Linked DNA regions of Microbispora sp. ZYX-F-249. The protein of the gene in region 2 interacts with the protein of the main gene of each other region in a pairwise test. Links are inferred from orthologs where the notes say so. Each region holds a gene or a part of one and is shown on either strand. Other genes may lie near its edges. The genes, in order: AAH991_RS10430 and rpe.

Region 1 (3,099 bases), on a different replicon or contig from region 2:
GAGGGCCAGCGGCGCCTCGCCGGCCTCCCTCAGCAGCGCTCCGCCGAGCTGATCCCCCGCTGACCGCCCCGCCGCCTACGCGGGTGGAGGGGCGACCGAGGAGCGCTCGATGAGACGGGAGCGCAGCGTGTGGATCCGCCTGCCGGGCTCGGCCCCCCGGACGATGTCGAGGAGCACCTCGGCGGCCTTGGCGCCGAGCTCGTGCACCGGCTGCTCGATCATCGTCAGCGGCGGGTCCATGACCGCCGCCCAGGCGCTGTCGTCGAAGCCGATGAGGGCGACGTCGCGCGGGTAGGACAGCCCGGCGGCCCGCAGCGCGCGCAGGGCTCCCGTCACCGCCTCGGTCTCGGTGCAGAACAGCGCGGTGATGCGGTCCGGCAGGGCGAGCATGCGGGCGACCTCCTCGGTCACCCGCTCCTCGACCTTCCGCCCGACCATCACCAGCTCGGGATCGAAGGGGATCCGCGCGTCGTCGAGCGCGTCGAGGTAGCCGCGCAGGCGCTCGCCGTCGGTCCACAGGTTGCGGGACGCCGCCGCCAGCAGCTCGCGCCGGGTCGCCGGCGGCTCCGGCACGGGCGGCCCCCACACGAAGCCGATCCGCCGGTGCCCGGCCGCGATGAGCCGCTCGACCGCCTCGCGGGCGGCGTCGCGGTTGTCGATGACCACCGCGTCGAGGTCGAGCGAGGGGACCGCCCGGTCGACGAGGACGACCGGGACGCCCCGCTTCAGCGCCTCCTTGACGTGACCGACGTCCCGGCCGCTCAGCGCGGCCGAGGCGACGACGACGCCGTCGACGCGCTTGTCGATCAGCACGTTCATCGCCGCGATCTCCTCGTCGAGCTCCTCGTAGGTGCTCAGGACGATCGTGTCGAAGCCGCGGGCGCGGGAGGCGTCGCAGATTCCGCGCACCACCCCCGCGAAGAAGGGGTTGCCGATGTCGGCGACGATCACGCCGATGGTGTGGCTGACCCCGGTCGACATGCTGCGGGCCAGCGCGTTGGCGCGGTAGCCGAGCTTCTCGGCCGCCTCCAGCACGCGCTTGCGCAGCTCCGGGCTGACGTGCCCGTACCCGCCCAGCGTGCGGGCGGCGGTCGCCCGCCCGACGCCCGCCTCGGCCGCCACCTCGGAGATCGTGGCCCGCCCGGCGGTCTGGCCCCGGTCAGCTGGCATGGGTGGCGTCCCTCACTTCTCGAGATCGCGGGATGGCGACATGCTAGCGACCACCGGCCGCCCGTGACCGAAAGCGCCTTCCACCAGGCACTGGTCGTGGGCCGACCGCGCGCCGTCGCGCAGGGCGGTCTCGATCATGTCGCCGTCCGGCGCGGCGCCCGCGCGCCAGCCCGCGCGCAGCAGGGACACCGCGAACCCCGCGAGGAAGGCGTCGCCGCAGCCCATCGTGTCCACCATCAGCCGGGAGTCCTCCACGCGCACCGCCGCCGTGGTGAGGGTGACGCGGCCGTCGTGGGCGATCGCCCCTTCCTCGCCCCGGGTGGCCAGCGCGAGCGCCGCACCCCGCCGTACGACGTCGGCCAGGAGGGCCCGCGTGGCGTCCTCGCCGAGGTGCGAGCACGACAGCAGGACGAGATCGGCGTGCGGGCAGACCCGGTCGAGGTAGGCCGGCGTGCGGTACTCGTCCTCGCTGGACAGGTCGTAGCTCACCAGCGTGTCCAGCCGGGCCAGCTTCGGCAGCTCGCTCTCGCTGCCCGAGTACACGCTGGAGTGCACCAGGTCGAACGAGGCGGCGTATCGGAGGAGGCCGTCGTCGAGGACGATCGGCTCCCTGGTGGTGACGCCGCCGCCGTTCCAGCCGAGAAAGACCCGGTCGCCGTCGTCGACGCGCAGGGTGGAGACGCCGCTCTCACCGGCCCGTACGGCGCAGCGGTCGACGGCGACCCCCTGCGCGGCGATCGACGCGCGGATGAAGCCGCCGAGGTCGTCGTCGCCGAACACGCCGAGGTAGGCGGCGTCGGCGCCGAGGCGCCGGGCGTAGACGGCCACGTTGACGCTGTTGCCGCCGGGGTACTCGATGCCGCGGTCGAGGAACCGGTCGACGATGTTGTCGCCGAAGCCGAGGACTCTCATGGACTCTCCTTCAAGGCGGGCCCCCGCGTGGGGAACGCGGGGGCCCTGGGGGCGCGCGGCCGGTGCGGCGCCGTGAGCGGGGGATCAGCGACGGACGACCGTCAGTAGTCCATGACGCGGTAGTAGCGGCGCAGTTCGAGGGAGTGGTCGCGCACCCGCTCCAGGTGCTTGCTCAGCCGGCCGGTCGCCACGTCCATGACCAGCGGCCCGAGCAGGCCGCGGAACTCGGGGCTGATCCCCTCGAGCGGGTAGTCCTTGGTGTCGAGGACCGTGACGTCCTTGGAGATGCGCTTGGCGAAGGCCGCCGCGCGGTCGGTCAGCGGGCGCCCCTCGTCCTCACCCTGGAAGACGATGACGCTGGTGTCCTCCTCCAGCAGTTCGAGCGAGCCGTGGAAGAACTCGGCGCTGTGCACCCGCGTGGTGTGCAGCCACTGCATCTCCTCGAGGATGCACATGGAGTACAGGTAGGTGTACGACCACAGGTTGCCGCCGCCGATGAGGAAGTAGTAGCCGGTGTCCTTGTGCTCGTCGGCGAACTTCTCGGCGACGGGCTCGGTCTGCCTGGCGACCTCCAGCAGGATCCGCGGCAGGCCGTCGAGCTCGCCGGCGAGCTTCTCGTAGCCGTCGAACTCGCCCCGCCGGGACAGCAGCCGGGTCGTGAGGAGCAGCATCTGCGGGTCGAACGGCCACGCCTTGGGCTCGGTGATCAGCGCGGTGTCCACGTTCTGGGCCACGGGCGACTCGGGGTAGCCGGTGATGCCGATCGTGTGGGCGCCCTTGGCCTTGCAGTACTCGATGGCCCGCACGGTGTCGTCGGTGGTGCCGGAGGCGGAGGTGAAGACCGCGACCGACCGCTCGCCCAGCGCCGCCTCGCCCGCGGCGATCAGCTCGGCCGCGATCACCGCGCGCACGTCGAAGGTGGAGCGCTGCCGGGCCAGCCGCTCGTACGGCCACATCTGGGCGTAGGTGCCGCCGGCGCCGACCAGGTAGAGGTTGTCGAATCCCTCGTCCACGAGC
Region 2 (3,124 bases):
GGCCGTTCCCGGGGTGCTGAGGGATCTTGGTTGGTAACGTTCGGGCCGTGCCGCCGTCCGGCGGCGCCCTTGTGAGCATGAGGCAGGCCCATGACCACGACCGACTTCGACCGCGCCCGGCTGACCAGCCCGCCGCGCATCCGCTCGCTGCGCCTGGGCGAGCTCACGGTCAGCTTCGTCCCGGACGGGGCGGGGCGCCTGAAGCGCGGATGGCTGCCCGCCGCCACCGCCGCCGACTGGGAGTCCCACCACGACTATCTCGACGAGGACGGCTTCCTGACCGGAGGCTTCGGCGCGCTGCTGGTGGAGCGGGGCGACCGGGCGCTGCTCATCGACACCGGTCTTGGGCCCGCCTCCCTCCCCGACGACCCCGACAACCCGCTGATGGGCAGCCTGTCCGGCGGTGAACTGCTCGGCAACCTGCGGCGGCTGGGCCGCGAGCCGGGCCAGATCGAGGCCGTCGCCATCACCCACCTGCACATCGACCACCTGGGCTGGTCCTGGAGCGCCGCCCCCGGCGCAGGCGCCCCGCCGTTCGCGCACGCCCCCCACCTCGTCGCGGCGCCCGAATGGGAGCGGCGCGATCTGGCCGCCCATGCCGGGGTGACCGAGGACCGGCTGGCCGCCTTCGCCTCCCGCGTCCGCACGGTCGACGACGGCGAGGAGATCTTCCCCGGCGTCCGGGCGTCGTTCGCCACCGGCCACACCGTCGGCCACACCACCTACGTCATCACCGGCGGCGACCAGAGGCTCATCGCCTTCGGCGACGCTCTCCACTCGCCGGTCCAGGTCATCCATCCCGAGTGGTCCTGCGCGATCGACCACGACCCCGCGGAATCGGCGGAGCGCCGCCGCCGCCTGATCGAGGAGCTGAGCCGTCCCGGCACCATCGGCTACGGCGGCCACTTCGCCGACGTCGTCTTCGGCCGGGCCGAGCGCCGCGCCGACGGCCGGTTCACCTGGGTTCCCGTCGCCTGACCGTTTCCCGGCGCCGGGGTGGGGCGGGCGGGACGCCCGGGCGAAATAGACTGCAGGGACTATGGCCGTTCAGATCTCGCCCAGCATCCTGTCCGCTGACTTCGCCCGCCTCGCCGACGAGGCCGCACGGGTGGAGAACGTCGCCGACTGGCTCCACGTCGACGTGATGGACTACCAGTTCGTGCCCAACCTCACGCTCGGACTGCCGGTCGTCGAGTCGCTGCTGAAGACCACCTCGACGCCGATCGACTGTCACCTGATGATCCAGGACCCGGACCGGTGGGCGCCGGACTACGCGGAGGCGGGAGCGGCGAGCGTCACGATCCACGCCGAGGCGGCCAAGGCCGCCGTGCGTACGCTGCGGGCGATCCGCGCCGCCGGGGCGAGGGCCGGTCTGGCGCTGAACCCGGCGACCGCCGTCGAGGGATACGAGGACCTGCTGCCCGAGATCGACATGCTGCTCGTCATGACCGTCGAGCCGGGCTTCGGAGGGCAGCGCTTCCTCGACATCGTGCTGCCCAAGGTGTCCCGGGCGAGGGCGCTGATCGACAAGCACGGCGGCGAGGTGTGGCTCCAGGTCGACGGCGGCGTCTCCACGGAGACGATCGAGCGCTGCGCCGAGGCCGGGGCCGACGTGTTCGTGGCGGGCAACGCCGTCTACGGCGCCGACGACCCCGCCCGCGCCGTCGCGGAGCTCAGGAGCCTGGCCGGGCGGGCCACCCCGCCCGCCTGACCACCCCCACCCAGGTGGTGATCTTGTAGTTTGTCGCAGAGACATGGCTTGACCTGCGCATCGCCGGTCCGTGATGTTGCAGTAATTCGCTACTTCATGCCCTGAGCAGGAAGAATGCCAGCCGTGATCTTGCAATCGTCTCACCAGTGCAAGATCACGGCTGGCGAGAGCGGAGGCCGGCCGGAATCGCCGGACGTGTTTGCATGATCGCGAATCATGTTCGCCGAGGTCGTAGCGGTGCGTTGCGACCTATTGCAAGATCACGATGAGCGGAGGCCGAGCTCGGAGGGGCCTCCTGCGACTAACTGCAAGATCAGGCGGAGGGGTCAGGCGAGGGCGGGGTCCAGCACGACGTCCTCGCCCTGTGTGGTGGGCGCCTCCGGGAAGTGGCAGGCGGTCAGGTGACCCTCGCGGTTGCCGCTGAGCCGCACCAGGGGCGGCACCTCGGTGGCGCACTTGTCCTGCGCCTTCCAGCATCGGGTGCGGAACCGGCAGCCGGACGGCGGATTGATCGGCGAGGGCACGTCGCCGGCCAGGCGGATGCGCTCGCGCGGCTCGCTCGACACGTCCGGATCGGGCACGGCCGACAGCAGGGCGTGCGTGTACGGATGCCGTGGCCGCTCGTAGATCGACTGGCGGTCGCCCACCTCGACGATCTTGCCGAGGTACATGACCGCGACCCGCTGGGAGAAGTGCCGTACGACGGCCAGGTCGTGCGCGATGAACAGGAACGCGATGCCGAGGTCGCGCTGCAGTTCCTGCAGCAGGTTCACCACCTGCGCCTGGATGGAGACGTCCAGCGCCGACACCGGCTCGTCGGCGATGATGAGCTTGGGGTCGAGCGCCAGGGCGCGGGCGACCCCGATGCGCTGCCGCTGGCCCCCGGAGAACTCGTGCGGGAAGCGGTTGTAGTGCTCGGGGTTGAGACCGACGATCTCCAACAGCTCCTGGACCCGCTTCTTGCGCCCGCCGGGCGGGTCGATGTCGTTGACCTCCATGGGCCCGCGGATGATCGTGCCCACGGTCTGGCGCGGGTTCAGCGAGCTGTAGGGGTCCTGGAAGATCATCTGGATCTCGGGCCGGATCGGCTTGAGCTGCCTGCGGGAGCTGTGGCTGATGTCCTGCCCCCGATACAGGATCTGGCCGGAGGTGGGTTCGAGCAGGCGCGCCGCCAGGCGGCCCGTCGTCGACTTGCCGCAGCCCGACTCGCCGACCAGGCCCACGGTCTCGCCCGCGCCGACCGCGAGGTCGATGCCGTCGACGGCGTGCACGGCCCCGACCTGACGCTTGATCAGCGTGCCACCGCGTACGGGGAAGTGCTTGACCAGCCCCTTGAGCTCCAGCAGCGTCTCGTTCATGCGTCGTCCCCGGTCTGCGCGGTGTCCTTGTTCTGCACGGATTCCCCGGCCTGCG

What was found.
Region 1: the proteins of rpe (region 2) and AAH991_RS10430 interact in binary tests that used the Escherichia coli proteins (3 or more experiments, as listed by UniProt). The link is inferred for Microbispora sp. ZYX-F-249 from one-to-one orthologs.

The regions. Positions count from the first base shown.
Region 1 is NZ_JBDJAW010000006.1:181,225-184,323, reverse strand. Bases 133-2,916 are described here. They hold AAH991_RS10430 (PfkB family carbohydrate kinase), read right to left. Parts: upstream 2,083-2,916; coding sequence 1,183-2,082; downstream 133-1,182. Other genes in these bases: AAH991_RS10425 (SIS domain-containing protein), read right to left, coding at 2,184-2,916; AAH991_RS10435 (LacI family DNA-binding transcriptional regulator), read right to left, coding at 133-1,170. Also shown: AAH991_RS10440 (sulfotransferase family protein), read left to right, coding at 1-63; more of AAH991_RS10435, read right to left, coding at 76-132; more of AAH991_RS10425, read right to left, coding at 2,917-3,099. UniProt on the Escherichia coli protein: Catalyzes the ATP-dependent phosphorylation of fructoselysine to fructoselysine 6-phosphate. Functions in a fructoselysine degradation pathway that allows E.coli to grow on fructoselysine or psicoselysine.
Region 2 is NZ_JBDJAW010000024.1:28,911-32,034, forward strand. What follows is about bases 67-2,875. They hold rpe (ribulose-phosphate 3-epimerase), read left to right. Parts: upstream 67-1,039; coding sequence 1,040-1,711; downstream 1,712-2,875. Other genes in these bases: AAH991_RS25750 (MBL fold metallo-hydrolase), read left to right, coding at 91-978; AAH991_RS25760 (ABC transporter ATP-binding protein), read right to left, coding at 2,038-2,875. In the rest of the region: more of AAH991_RS25760, read right to left, coding at 2,876-3,069; AAH991_RS25765 (ABC transporter ATP-binding protein), read right to left, coding at 3,066-3,124. UniProt on the Escherichia coli protein: Catalyzes the reversible epimerization of D-ribulose 5-phosphate to D-xylulose 5-phosphate.